Regions from separate parts of the Burkholderia sp. F1 genome, predicted to be linked through region 2. Evidence: riboswitches for the same ligand, from Rfam matches in the RefSeq annotation. Region 2 holds a riboswitch; each other region holds the start of a gene.

Evidence for each region. Region 2 has a riboswitch for ZMP and ZTP ahead of ACFIMZ_RS22035 (LysE family translocator). Riboswitches for the same ligand answer to the same signal wherever they lie in the genome.
Region 1: it holds a riboswitch for ZMP and ZTP, as region 2 does, so the genes downstream of both, glyA (serine hydroxymethyltransferase) here and ACFIMZ_RS22035 (LysE family translocator) in region 2, are expected to answer to the same signal.
Region 3: it holds a riboswitch for ZMP and ZTP, as region 2 does, so the genes downstream of both, ACFIMZ_RS36840 (aminodeoxychorismate synthase component I) here and ACFIMZ_RS22035 (LysE family translocator) in region 2, are expected to answer to the same signal.

The regions. Positions count from the first base shown of each region.
Region 1 covers NZ_CP172421.1:882,155-886,428, reverse strand. Annotated here, with positions in the region: gene nrdR (transcriptional regulator NrdR) at 1-225, opposite strand, end outside; gene glyA (serine hydroxymethyltransferase) at 232-1,479, opposite strand; ZMP/ZTP riboswitch at 1,618-1,717, opposite strand; gene ACFIMZ_RS04305 (SDR family NAD(P)-dependent oxidoreductase) at 1,895-2,641, shown strand; gene ybgC (tol-pal system-associated acyl-CoA thioesterase) at 2,734-3,219, shown strand; gene tolQ (protein TolQ) at 3,401-4,078, shown strand; gene tolR (protein TolR) at 4,089-4,274, shown strand, end outside.
Region 2 covers NZ_CP172422.1:668,425-672,698, forward strand. Annotated here, with positions in the region: gene ACFIMZ_RS22020 (TonB-dependent receptor) at 1-220, shown strand, start outside; gene ACFIMZ_RS22025 (alpha/beta fold hydrolase) at 284-1,243, opposite strand; gene ACFIMZ_RS22030 (hypothetical protein) at 1,589-1,726, shown strand; ZMP/ZTP riboswitch at 1,744-1,826, shown strand; gene ACFIMZ_RS22035 (LysE family translocator) at 1,847-2,479, shown strand; gene ACFIMZ_RS22040 (alpha/beta hydrolase) at 2,611-3,570, shown strand; gene ACFIMZ_RS22045 (MFS transporter) at 3,628-4,274, opposite strand, start outside.
Region 3 covers NZ_CP172423.1:578,856-583,129, forward strand. Annotated here, with positions in the region: gene gcvA (transcriptional regulator GcvA) at 1-331, opposite strand, end outside; gene ACFIMZ_RS36830 (glutathione S-transferase family protein) at 458-1,081, shown strand; gene ACFIMZ_RS36835 (LLM class oxidoreductase) at 1,101-2,138, shown strand; ZMP/ZTP riboswitch at 2,204-2,289, shown strand; gene ACFIMZ_RS36840 (aminodeoxychorismate synthase component I) at 2,421-3,563, shown strand; gene ACFIMZ_RS36845 (hypothetical protein) at 3,602-3,814, opposite strand; gene ACFIMZ_RS36850 (alpha/beta hydrolase family protein) at 3,849-4,274, opposite strand, start outside.

The sequences.
Region 1 (4,274 bases), on a different replicon from region 2:
GCGCAGCGCGAGTTGCATGCTGGCGACGATCTTGCGACGGTCGAATTCCGTGCGGCTGCCGTCCTTCTTCACGACGGCCGGCAGGGCCAGTTCGACCCGTTCGTACGTCGTGAAACGCTTGTCGCAGGCGGAGCAGCGGCGGCGCCGGCGAATCGCGGCGCCGTCTTCGGACACGCGCGAATCCACCACCTGCGTGTCGTCGCTGCGGCAGAACGGGCAGCGCATGAGCGATCAGCGATAGACCGGGAAACGCTTGGTCAGCTCGGCCACTTGCGCGCGCACGCGCTCGATCGTCGCTGCATCTTCCGGGTTGTCGAGCACGTCGGCGATCAGGTTGCCGACCAGCTCGGCCTCGGCCGTGCCGAAGCCGCGCGTCGTCATCGCCGGCGAGCCGAGACGGACGCCGCTCGTGACGAACGGCTTTTCCGGATCGTTCGGGATCGCGTTCTTGTTGACCGTGATGTGCGCGGCGCCGAGCGCGGCTTCCGCTGCCTTGCCGGTGATCTGCTTCGCACGCAGGTCGACCAGCATCACGTGGCTTTCGGTGCGGCCCGACACGATGCGCAGGCCGCGCTTGACCAGCGTCTCGGCCAGCACGCGCGCATTCTCGACCACCTTCTGCTGGTATGCCTTGAAGTCCGGCGACAGCGCTTCCTTGAACGCGACGGCCTTCGCGGCGATCACGTGCATCAGCGGGCCGCCCTGGATGCCCGGGAAGATCGCCGAGTTGATCTGCTTCTCGTACTCGGCCTTCATCAGGATCACGCCGCCGCGCGGGCCGCGCAGGCTCTTGTGGGTCGTGGTCGTGACGAAATCGGCGTGCGGCACCGGGTTCGGGTAGACGCCCGCGGCGATCAGGCCCGCGTAGTGCGCCATGTCGACCATCAGGTACGCGCCGACCGACTTCGCGATCTTCGCGAGACGCTCGAAGTCGATCTTCAGCGCGAACGCCGACGCGCCCGCGACGATCAGCTTCGGCTTGTGCTCCTGCGCAAGCTGCTCGGCCGCTTCGTAATCGATGTCTTCGCTTTCGTTCAGGCCATAGCTGACGACGTTGAACCACTTGCCCGACATGTTCACGGGCGAGCCGTGCGTCAGGTGGCCGCCGTGCGCGAGGCTCATGCCCATGATCGTGTCGCCCGGCTTGAGCATCGCGAAGAACACGCCCTGGTTCGCCTGCGAACCCGAGTTCGGCTGGACGTTCGCGGCTTCGGCGCCGAACAGCTCCTTCACGCGGTCGATCGCGAGCTGCTCGACGACGTCGACGTATTCGCAGCCGCCGTAGTAGCGCTTGCCCGGATACCCTTCGGCGTACTTGTTCGTGAGCTGCGAGCCCTGTGCGGCCATCACGGCCGGGCTCGTGTAGTTTTCCGACGCGATCAGCTCGATGTGATCTTCCTGGCGGCGGTTTTCCTGCTCGATCGCTGCAAAGACTTCGGGATCGACGTTCGCAATGGTGCTTTGGGCTCTGTCAAACATACGGTTTCCGTTAAGTGTGTACAGGTTGACCGGGGTGGCCGAGTACATTGCGCTGCTGGCGGCACCAGCTCGACGTGGCGGAAGAATCCGTATGACGTGAGGCAGGGACAGCCACCGGCGATGCACGCGACGGCGCACAACGGCTGCCCAGGCGAACGGCAAAAACGGCGCCCTGCGCTTCACGGTGGGATGCTCCACCTTGAACCCGGGGGTTCTATCGCCAGTCACGCAGGGGTGATGAGCGCGTTAGTTTATTGGATGCGTCATGAATAGGCAACCGCGCGGCGGCCACCGCAAACAAACGGGGACAGAGTTGCGCCACCCGCGCCGGCTGAGCTTTGCGCCTTGCCGCGGTGCGGCAATCTCAGTAGGCTTGCAGGTTCCCCACCCGCTACCCTACCGACCAGGAGCAGCAATGATCGTGTTCGTCACAGGCGCGTCCGCCGGCTTCGGCGCCGCCATCGCCCGTGCCTTCGTCAAGGGCGGCCATCGCGTCGTCGCGACCGCGCGCCGCAAGGATCGTCTCGACGCGCTCGCGGCCGAGCTCGGCGACGCACTGCTGCCGCTCGAGCTCGACGTGCGCGACCGCGCCGCCGTCGAAGCCGTGCCGGCCGCCCTTCCCGCCGAGTTCGCCGCGCTCGACGTGCTTGTCAACAACGCCGGTCTCGCGCTCGGCGTCGAGCCTGCCCACAAGGCCAGCCTCGACGAGTGGCAGACGATGATCGACACCAACTGCTCGGGCCTCGTGACGGTCACGCACGCGCTGCTGCCGGGCATGATCGCGCGCGGTCGCGGCCATATCTTCAACCTCGGCTCGGTTGCCGGCACCTACCCGTACCCGGGCGGCAACGTCTATGGCGCCACCAAGGCTTTCGTCAGGCAATTCAGCCTGAACCTGCGCGCCGACCTGATCGGCACGCCGCTGCGCGTCACCGACATCGAGCCGGGCCTGTGCGGCGGCACCGAATTCTCGAACGTCCGCTTCCGCGGCGACGACGCGAAGGCGGCCGGCGTGTACGCGAACGTCCAGCCGCTCACGGCCGAGGACATCGCCGACACGATCTACTGGATCGCGACGCGTCCCGCGCACGTGAACATCAACACGATCGAGATGATGCCCGTCGCCCAGGCGCCGGCCGGCCTCACCGTCCATCGCGGCTGACGGTCCGCCGCGAGCCGCCCCGGCGGCCGGCTCGCGGCCCGGAACATTCCGTTACGAATCGGTTGCAAGGCGGCCTCCCCGCTTCCGGTAAAATGCGCGCCATGACTCAGCCTACCCGCCCCCCGGAAGCGCCTTCCGGCTTCACCTGGCCGGTTCGCGTGTATTACGAGGATACCGACGCAGGCGGCATCGTCTTCTATGCCAACTACCTGAAATTCTTCGAGCGCGCGCGCACCGAATGGCTGCGCGCCTGCGGCATCGACCAGCGGCGCCTCGCCGACGAAACGGGCGCGATCTTCATCGTCCGCAGCACGGCGCTCGACTATCGCGCGCCGGCGCGGCTCGACGATACGCTCGCGATCACGAGCCGGCCCGGACGGATCGGCCGCGCGTCGGTGGAATTCATGCAGGAAGCGTGGCATGGCGACACGCTGCTCGTCGCCGGGCAGATCCGCATCGGCTGCGTCGACCGCACGGGCATCCGGCCGGCGGCAATCCCGCCGACGGTGCTCGACGCGCTGCAACGCGGGCCCGTCATCGACGCCGGGCACACTGTGTTGTCAACGAGGCTCGCGTGAGCCCCGTTTAGACAAAGCCTATGAACTTGCCTTCCTGAACCGATACTAAGCAAGGTTCGGCGTCAGGCGCGGCAGCGGCACCCCGCGCGCAGCGCAGCGCCCGCGCCGGGCAACCCCGGCCGGGAACGCCTAGCCGGGCCCCTTAGCCGGGCGCCCCCGAAGGGACGTTACTCAAACCTCTATGAACACTTCTCAAGACCTGTCGATCATTTCCCTCGTCCTCAATGCGAGCGTCCTGGCCCAGGCCGTGATGGGACTGCTGCTGCTGCTGTCGCTGATGTCGTGGACCTTCATCTTCCGCAAGTGGTTCGCGATCCGCCGCGCACGCGCACAGACCGAGCGTTTCGAACGGGATTTCTGGTCGGGCGGCGACCTGCAGGCCTTGTATCAGAGTGCGGCGAACAACCGCCACACGATCGGCGCGCTCGAGCGGATCTTCGAATCGGGGATGCGCGAATTCCTGAAGGCGAAGGAAAAGCGCATCAGCGACCCGGGCCTCGTGCTCGACGGCGCGCGGCGTGCGATGCGCGCGTCGTTCCAGCGCGAGATGGACGTGCTCGAAGCGAACCTGGCATTCCTCGCGTCGGTCGGCTCGGTCAGCCCGTACATCGGTCTGTTCGGCACGGTCTGGGGGATCATGAACTCGTTCCGCGGCCTCGCGAACGTCCAGCAGGCAACGCTCGCGAACGTCGCGCCGGGCATCGCCGAAGCGCTCGTCGCCACCGCGATCGGCCTGTTCGCCGCGATTCCGGCCGTCGTCGCCTACAACCGCTACGCGCACGACATCGACCGCCTCGCGATCCGCTTCGAGACCTTCATCGAAGAGTTCTCGAACATCCTGCAGCGTCAGGCCCAGTAAGGAGCGCGACATGGCCGGAACTCCCATCCGATCCAGCATGCGCGGCGGCCGCTCGCGCCGCGCGATGGCCGACATCAACGTCGTGCCGTACATCGACGTGATGCTCGTGCTGCTCGTGATCTTCATGGTCACCGCACCGCTCGTCGCACCGTCGATCATCAACCTGCCGACCGTCGGCAATGCCGCGCCGCAGGAG
Region 2 (4,274 bases):
CGATCTCGACATGCGGTACCGGATCACGAAGCGGTTCGAGGTCTTCGCGAGCGTGACGAACCTGTTCGACAAGCGCTATGCGAGCTTCGGCGTGCTCGGCCAGAACTTCTTCAACGGACCGAACCACACGTTCGACGGCGCGAATCCGGTGCACGAGCAGTTCGTCGGGCCGGGCGCGCCGCGCGGCGCGTGGGTCGGCGTGCGCTATGCGTGGGATTGAGCGCTTCGCGGCGGAACCGCGTGGCCGGCTGAACCGGTTCCGGGCTTCGCGCGGTGCGCGCGGTTACGCGCACGGCATCGCCGCGAACATCGCATGGATTGCGCGGGCGACGCTGCGGGCCAATGCCGGGTCGCCTGCCAGATGCCCGGCCGGCACGCGCTCGATCCGGGCGGCGGGCACGGCGCGGCTGAGCCGCGCGACGTTGCCGATAGGGCAGACGGGATCGCGCATGCCGTGCGCGGCGAACAGCGGCACGCCAGCGTCTGCCGCGCGGCGTGCGAGCGCGAGCAGCCGGCGTTCGCCGAGCCAGCAGCCGTGCCGCAGGTAATGCGCCTGGATCCGGTACTTGTCGATCAACCGGAGGACGCCCGGGTGCGAGCGGATCGTGCGCGCACGCGGATGGCGCGATTGCGGCGACGCGAGGACCGCGTCCTCGTACGCGCGCCACGCGAGCGCGACCGCGCGCTGTCCGGCCGCGCCCGCGCCGGGACGCAGCCGCCGCGCGCAGCACGACGGCAGGCGCAGCGGATCGCGGCAGCCCGCCGATGCGCACAGGCGCCGCCATTCGCGCGGCGCGCGCGTGCGCGACGTCGTGAACAGGCGGCGCACTTCGCGCGGCGACGTCAGGAACAGGCCGCGCATCACGACGCCGGTTACGCGCTCGGGATGCCGGCCTGCATAGGCGAGCGCAAGCGCCGCGCCCCACGATCCGCCGACGACGCCCCAGCGCGCGATGCCGAGCCGTTCGCGAATCGCTTCCAGATCGCCGATCAGCCGCGCCGTGCTGTTGTGGCGTGTGCCGCCGCGCGGCGACGACGCGCCGGCGCCGCGCTGGTCGACGAGCACGACGCGCACGCGCGTCAGGTCGAACAGGCGCAGGATGCCGGGCTGGCTGCCGCTGCCGGGCCCGCCGTGCAGCACGACGACCGGGTGGCCGCGCGGGTCGCCGGTCACGGCAAACGCGACCGATTGCGCGTCGCGGCGGATGCGCCTGCGGTCGGGCACCGCATGCGCGGCGGGCATGGCGGGCAACGCGGTCGGCTGCGCGGGTCGGAGCGGGGCAGGCTTCATGTCGGCTTGGCTCGGGAGCGGGTGTCGGGCAATGGTCGCTTGATCGTAATGAAGCAAAGCCGGAAACGCGCCAGCGTCGAGGATCGGGAGTTGCACGGGTAGCGGCAGCGTCGCGAGCGCGGTATCGGAAACGCTCACCCATCCGGCGGCTCGGCGGGCGCGACTCCCCGGATCATGTCTTGCATTCGTCGCTCTGGACCTTTGATCTGCTATAGAAATCCTGGACAGAAATCTACGACGCTACAAGCCTTACCGGGAGACGCACCAAAATCATCTCCGGCGGGCGCAATTTTCCCCATGAGCATCCCATACGTGGCCCTTGGCGTCGCGGAAGCGGCTTCGCCGGCGAGCGTGCTCGCGCAGGAGTTGTGTGTCGGAATGCTGAGGAAGAGCAGGGGCATGCAGGCGGAAGTCCGGATCGAGACGGCAGACTAGAAGACATGCTAGGATTTCTTCACTCACGTGACTGGCGCATATAGATAGAACACTATCGGGGAGCGTGAGGTTGCTGCCGCCGCGCGCCTGGGCATTACCTACTATCCCTGGAGATGGGTTATGCCTGATTTCACACAATTGCTCATGTTCGCTCTTGTGGCGTTGGGAATGGTTCTAACGCCGGGGCCGAACATGATTTATCTGATTTCCCGCTCAATTTGCCAAGGTAGACGCGCAGGCCTCATTTCGTTGGGGGGTGTTGCTCTGGGCTTTGTGTTCTATATGCTCTGTGCGGCATTCGGAATTACGGCTTTCGTATTTGCGGTACCTTACGCATACGATGCGCTTCGCTTTGGCGGCGCTTTGTACCTTTTGTATCTTGCCTGGCAAGCGGTCAGACCGGGCGGACGATCCGCGTTTGCAGTGCGCGACCTACCGGTCGATACTCCAAGGAAGCTCTTTGGCATGGGGTTTGTCACTAACCTGGCGAATCCCAAAATCGCCGTCATGTATCTGTCGCTGCTTCCCCAGTTCATTACGCCAGGACATGGCAGTGTTCTTGCACAATCGCTGGCGCTTGGCAGCGTTCAGATTTCGATCAGCCTCGCTGTGAATGCACTGATCGTCGTGACAGCCGGATCGATATCTATCTTCCTGTCAGGACGCCCGTCGTGGCTATTGGTGCAGCGCTGGCTGATGGGAAGCGTTCTGACAGGTCTGGCGGTGCGGATGGCATCCGAATCCAGGAAATAGCGACGCCTCGCATCGGTTGTACGTCGCCCCTGCGTTAAGGAGGTCTGCGCAACGCGGATTCATGCTGACCTTCCACGCCCCTAACAGTTGAGTTATCGCCCTGGATAACACGTTCCGCACAAAATCTACCGATGCCCCAGGCAAGCTACAAGACGGAAACCTATTGGAAACAGTATCAATCCTTCTTTCCCGCACATGCGCGAGTAACCGCCGCCAGCGGCCCGAACGAAGAGTGGCTCCCCTGGAGAGGAGCATCGATCCATGTTGATCGATTTCCCTGCGCTGCATCGCCGCTGACGGTGGTCGTAGTGCATGGAGGAGGAGGATACGGCCGGTTGTTCGCGCCGATTGGCAAGCTATTGCACAGCGCCGGCTACGAGGTAGTCGCTCCGGATCTACCGGGGTATGGATTGAGTCAGGCGCCTCCTTCACTGGTTTCCTATGAGGCGTGGACCGACTTGCTATGCGATCTGGCATCCATCGAGTACCGGAACACTGGGCGACGCGTAGTATTGTGCGGCGGAAGCCTTGGTGGCTATCTGGCTTACCTGTGCGCGGCGCGGATGGGTGACGGCCCGATTGCTGGCGTGATCGCCACGACCCTTGCGGATCCGCGCTCGCCGCTGGTGAAACGACAGTTTGCCCGCAACGCGCTGGTGCGCCACGTCATGATGCCCCTGTTGCCCTTCTGTGCCCCTCTGATCGGCAGACTGAGACTGCCCGTGAAGTGGTTTACCAAAATGGGCGCGATGTCGAACGATCCATCGCTAAACCGGCTCGTTGCCGAGGATCCCTATGGTGGCCGCGTACGTGTGCCGATCAATTTCATGCAGTCAATTTTCGCCGTGCGGCCGGACATTGAGCCCGAGGACTTCGACCGCTGTCCTTTCCTGCTTGCTCACCCCGAAAACGACCGCTGGACGGGCTTCGAATCGAGCCGGCAGTTCTTTGACCGCATCAAGGGCGAGAAGAGATTGGTGATGCTGGAAAACTGCGGTCACTTTCCGGTGGAGGAGCCCGGCATCGCGCAACTGGAACAGGCTTCGATCCGATTCCTGCGGGAGATTGCCAGCAACGGATCGCGCTCATGACCGCGTGACATTGTGTTGTGACGAGGTCAGAGACGTACTACTGCCCGCCGGGGCCGGTCATGGCTGCGCCCGCCTGTCCGGGAAGATCAGGAAGCTGACACTGGCGAGCACGCAGACAGCAATGCCGCTGTAGAGCATGATCCCGCCGAAACCGTGCACGAGCGCGGCGCGGCCAGTCGCCGCCAGCGTCTCCGCAGACATGGACGCCCATGCGCCAGCGCTGGCGGAAGGCAGGCTCCCGGACGCAATACGATTGGCCAGCGCGCGCAAGGATGCCTCGTCGGACGGTTTGGCCAGCGCCATTTGCAGAAATTGCAGCACCCCTTGCACCAGCAGAAATCCCATCAAGGCGATGTTGATGGCGAGGGAGATCATGCGGGCGCTCATGTCGATGCCGGATGCCATGCCGGCGCGTGCGCTGGACACCGAGCCCGTCGTGGTGTTGGTCACAGGGGTATTGGTGATGCCCAGGCCCGCGCCAGCCAGCAGGCAGCCTGGCAGCACGGTCAGCCAGCTCGCGTGTTCGATGCGGCTGCCGATGAGCATCAGGAAGAACCCCAGCCCGATGGTGAACAGGCCGGCGGGAATGACGATGCCGGGCCGGTAGCGCAACGCCAGCCGTTCGCCGATGGGTGGGAACACCAGCGTAGGCAAGGTGTAGGCCAGCAGCGACACGCCTGCGGCCGCCGGACCCTGACCCAGCG
Region 3 (4,274 bases), on a different replicon from region 2:
GCGGCACCAGCCACGACGCGGCAAAGGTCGCCACGGTGCTGACCGTCAGGGTCTGGCGAGCCTTGATCGCTTCCAGCGCATCCACGGCCGCATCGATCTGTGCAAAGGCATCGCGCAGCGACGGATGGACGCCGGCGCCGGCCTCGGTCAGGCGCACGCCCTGTCGCGCCCGCTCGAACAGCGCCACGCCGAGCCGGTCCTCCAGCAGCCGGATTTGCTGGCTGACGGCGCCCGGCGTGACATGCAGCGCCTGGGCAGCCGCCTTGACGCTGCCGCGTTGACCGACTTCGACAAAGGTACGCAAGGCCTGCAACGGAAGAAAGGTGGACATTGGATTTAGATTATCTAAATTCGTCGGGTAGAAATTATCGCTTTTTCGGACGTTTCACGTGAAAGACAATGACTCAAGTTTAGTTTTTCAACTTGATTCAGATTATCTAAACATAGAAAGCGCACGATGATCGACCTCTACACCGACAGCTCGCCCAACGGCTTCAAGGCAACGATTGCGCTGGAGGAACTGGCGCTGCCCTATCGCCTGCATCACGTCCGAGTCGACTCGGGCGAACACCGGCAGCCGGCGTTTCTCGCGCTGAATCCGCACGGCCGCATTCCGGTCATCACGGATGACGAGACCGGCATCACGCTGTTCGAGTCGGCTGCCATCCTGCTCTATCTCGCCGAAAAGACCGGCAGGCTCCTGCCGAAAGGTACCCAGGCCCGCTGGGAGGCGATCAAGTGGCTGCAGTTCCAAGCGTCGAGCATGGGGCCGATCCTCGGTCAGCGCGTCCACTTCGAGCTGCTCGCCGACGAACGCATCCCGGCCGCCATCGAACGCTACCGGCGCCTGACGGAGGACGCCTTCGCGGTGCTCGACGCGCGCCTGGCCGCGCATGCGTACCTGGCCGGCAACGACTATTCCATCGCCGACATCGCCACCTTCGGCTGGACGCACATCGCGCGGATCATCGACCTGGATTTCGGCCGGCATCGGCACCTGTGCGCGTGGCATGAGCGTGTCTCGGCACGACCCGCGGTACGCAAGGGCGTCACGCTGCCCGCGCCCGCAACGCATGCATGAATTCAAGGACTCAAAGAACATGAACGACATGGATTCCCTCCAGGCTCCATGCGGGGCCTCCTATCCCGCGTTTGCCGTGCATCCGGGCTACCGGCGGATGTTCGCGCCCGACCGGCTGACGATCGGCATCTTTCTGCCGCTGCGCGTCTATGACGGCGACATGCGCGCGCTGGCCGGGCAGGCGGACCTCGTCGCGGACCTCGACCGCCGCGGCTTTGCCGCCGTATGGGTGCGCGACGTGCCGTTGTTCGATCCGTCGTTCGGCGACGCCGGACAGGTATTCGATCCCTTCACCTATCTGGCCTTCCTTGCCGCAAGGACGAAGAAAGTTGCACTGGCAACGGGCAGCGCAATCTTCTCGTTGCGCCATCCGATCGACCTGGCCAAGGCATCAGCCACCATCGACCGGTTGTCGGGCGGCCGGCTGGTGCTGGGCATCGCGTCAGGCGACCGGCCCATCGAATTTCCGGCCTATGGCCTGGCACATGAAGCACGGGGCGCACGGTTCGCGCAGGCGGTCGGGTATTTCCGCCAGCTCATGGGGGCGGGCCACCTGGCGATCGATTCGCCGCTGGGGCGTTTCGACGGCGCCGAGTGCCTGCCCAAGCCCGCCGCCGGCATGGTTCCGCTGATCGTCACCGGTTCGTCCGGCCAGTCGCAGGCATGGATCGCCGCGCAAGCGGATGGCTGGCTGACCTATCCCGGCGCCACGCACGACTGCCTGGGGCCGCAGCGCCTGGCCGAGAAAATCCGCGTGTGGCGCGCCTTGATTCCCGACGGCGGATTCCGGCCGCACATGACCAACGAATGGCTGGATCTGGTGGACGATCCTGACTTCCCGCGCACCCCGCTGCGCGGCGGGTTCATATTGCGAACCGGACGCAAGGGGCTGATCGCGTTGCTGCAGGAATGGCGGGAAGCGGGCGTCAACCATGCCGCGCTGGGTATCCAGTTCTCGCCACGGCCAGCGGCGGAGGTGATACAGGAACTGGCCGAGGAAGTGCTGCCGCATTTTCCATCGCACGAAGGACCGGCGGCATTCGCGGCCTCGTGGTGACCGCGTCCCGCATTGAATGCGCTCACGACACGAACGACAAAAGCCGATACGGGTATGAGAGAATCGGCGCGTCGCGTAACTGGCGCCACGAGATAGAACACTATCGGGAAGCGCGACGTGAATCGTGTTGCCGCGCGCCTGGGCCTGTTTCCCTTTGAACCATTCGACGGTCAGGAATATGCCCGCCCTCTCCCGCGCCTCCCATTGCCTCCGGGTTCCCGGATCATTCCGTTCGTCCACGCATGCGCCGGAAACCGGCGCGCTCATCGCGCGGCGGGTCTGATGGTCACTTGCCGCTTTGAAAATGCCATCCAGGACAGCGCCCTTGCGCTGCATGGATTCGTCAAGAAAATTTCCGCCAGCACGGTCGATGAACTGCCGCAGGCCATCGCCGATATCGACGATGCACAAAAGGAAGGCCGCTGGATTGCCCTCAAACTCGCCTATTCCCTGGGCGAGTGGCTCGAACCCGCGCTGATGGAAAACGGTTCGCATTCCGCGGACAACGCCACGCCTCGCCTGACCGCCCTCGTCTTCGAGCGCGCGTCGCACGAGCCCGCGTGGAAATCCCTGCCGGCGCATCGCTCCAGCCGCATTCTCAGTGCTCGCCCGAGAATCGGCTTCGACGAATACAAGGAAAGGATCTCGGCCATCAAGCGCTCGATCGAGAATGGGGATGTCTACCAGATCAACTACACGCTTCCGGTCGACGTCAGGTACGAAGGTGACCCGGAGTCGCTCTATCGCAGCCTGATCAATCTGCACCCGGTCTCGCATGCGGCCTATATCGACGATGGCGACTCATATGTCCTGTCCTTCTCGCCCGAGCTTTTCCTGTCCCGCTCCGGAGGAATCCTGACGAGCCGCCCGATGAAAGGCACCGCGCCCCGGCATGCGGACCCGGAAGCGGACCGGATGTCCGCGCGCATGCTGCAGGCAAGCTCGAAAGACCGGGCCGAGAACGCGATGATCGTCGACCTGCTGCGCAACGACATGGGCAGAATCGCCCGCACCGGCTCCGTCACCGTCGGGAAGCTGTTCGAGCTTGAACGCTACCCGTCCATCTGGACGCTGACGTCGACGATCAACGCGGATATCGGGCACACCCCCTTCTTCGACGTGCTGCGCGCACTCTTCCCGTGCGGCTCGGTCGTCGGCGCGCCGAAGATCGCCGCCATGCGCGGCATCCGGCAACTTGAAATGGCGGATCGCGGCCTCTATTGCGGCAGCATCGGATGGATGGCGCCCAACGGGGATTTTTCGCTGAATGTCGCCATCCGGACGCTTGTGCTGGAAAGAAACGGCACCGGCGTATATGGCGTCGGCGGCGGCGTGGTGTTCGACTCCGAAGCGGATCTCGAGTGGCGCGAATGCCAATGGAAATCCCGCGTGCTGGGTGACGTGTTTGGCGAAGCATGGAACTGACGATCCCGGTTACCGGCGCCCCGGGTACGCGCTGACCACTACCCCCGCGCAGCCGGCGTCGACGCCAGCCGCGACACGACGTCCCGCCCCTGAACCGACAGCAGCACGCGCGCGTGCTCGCTCGCATCGGCGTCGAGCTGGACGAGGCCGTGGCCGAGCAGCGCACGGACCTCCGCCAGCTCGCCGTCCAGCTGGCATGGCGCGCTGGCCAGCACCATCAGCGCGGCGATTTCATGTGGACTCAGCAGCACATCCGCACCTCGCTCGACAGGTCAACCCGCCCGCTCACAACAGCACGATCTGATGCTCGACCGCCGGCTCCGCATCGGCCTGCCTCGGCGCGTCGCGCTCGGACACGATCCGGCCGGGCGTCGCCGGCGCGAGCGTCCCGGTCTTCAGCCAGCCGAGCGAAATCGGCCACAGCGTCGCTTCGAAGCGGCTATGGAAGAACGCGAAATGGCCGATGCTGTCGACGCCGATCGCATCCGGCGGGATCCGCAGATGCACGACGCTGCTGCGCGTGAAATACCGCAGCAGCCTCTCGATCGCGGCAATCGTGCCGAACGGGTCGTCGGTGACGCTCGCGGCGAGCACCTGCGCGCGCATCCCGGCGAAGCGCCGGACGAGCGCGCGGCGCTGCGCGTCGTCGCGCGCGATCGGCGCGCGCCGGTAGGTGTCCTCGAAATCCGGCCGGCTGCGGCTCCACGACAG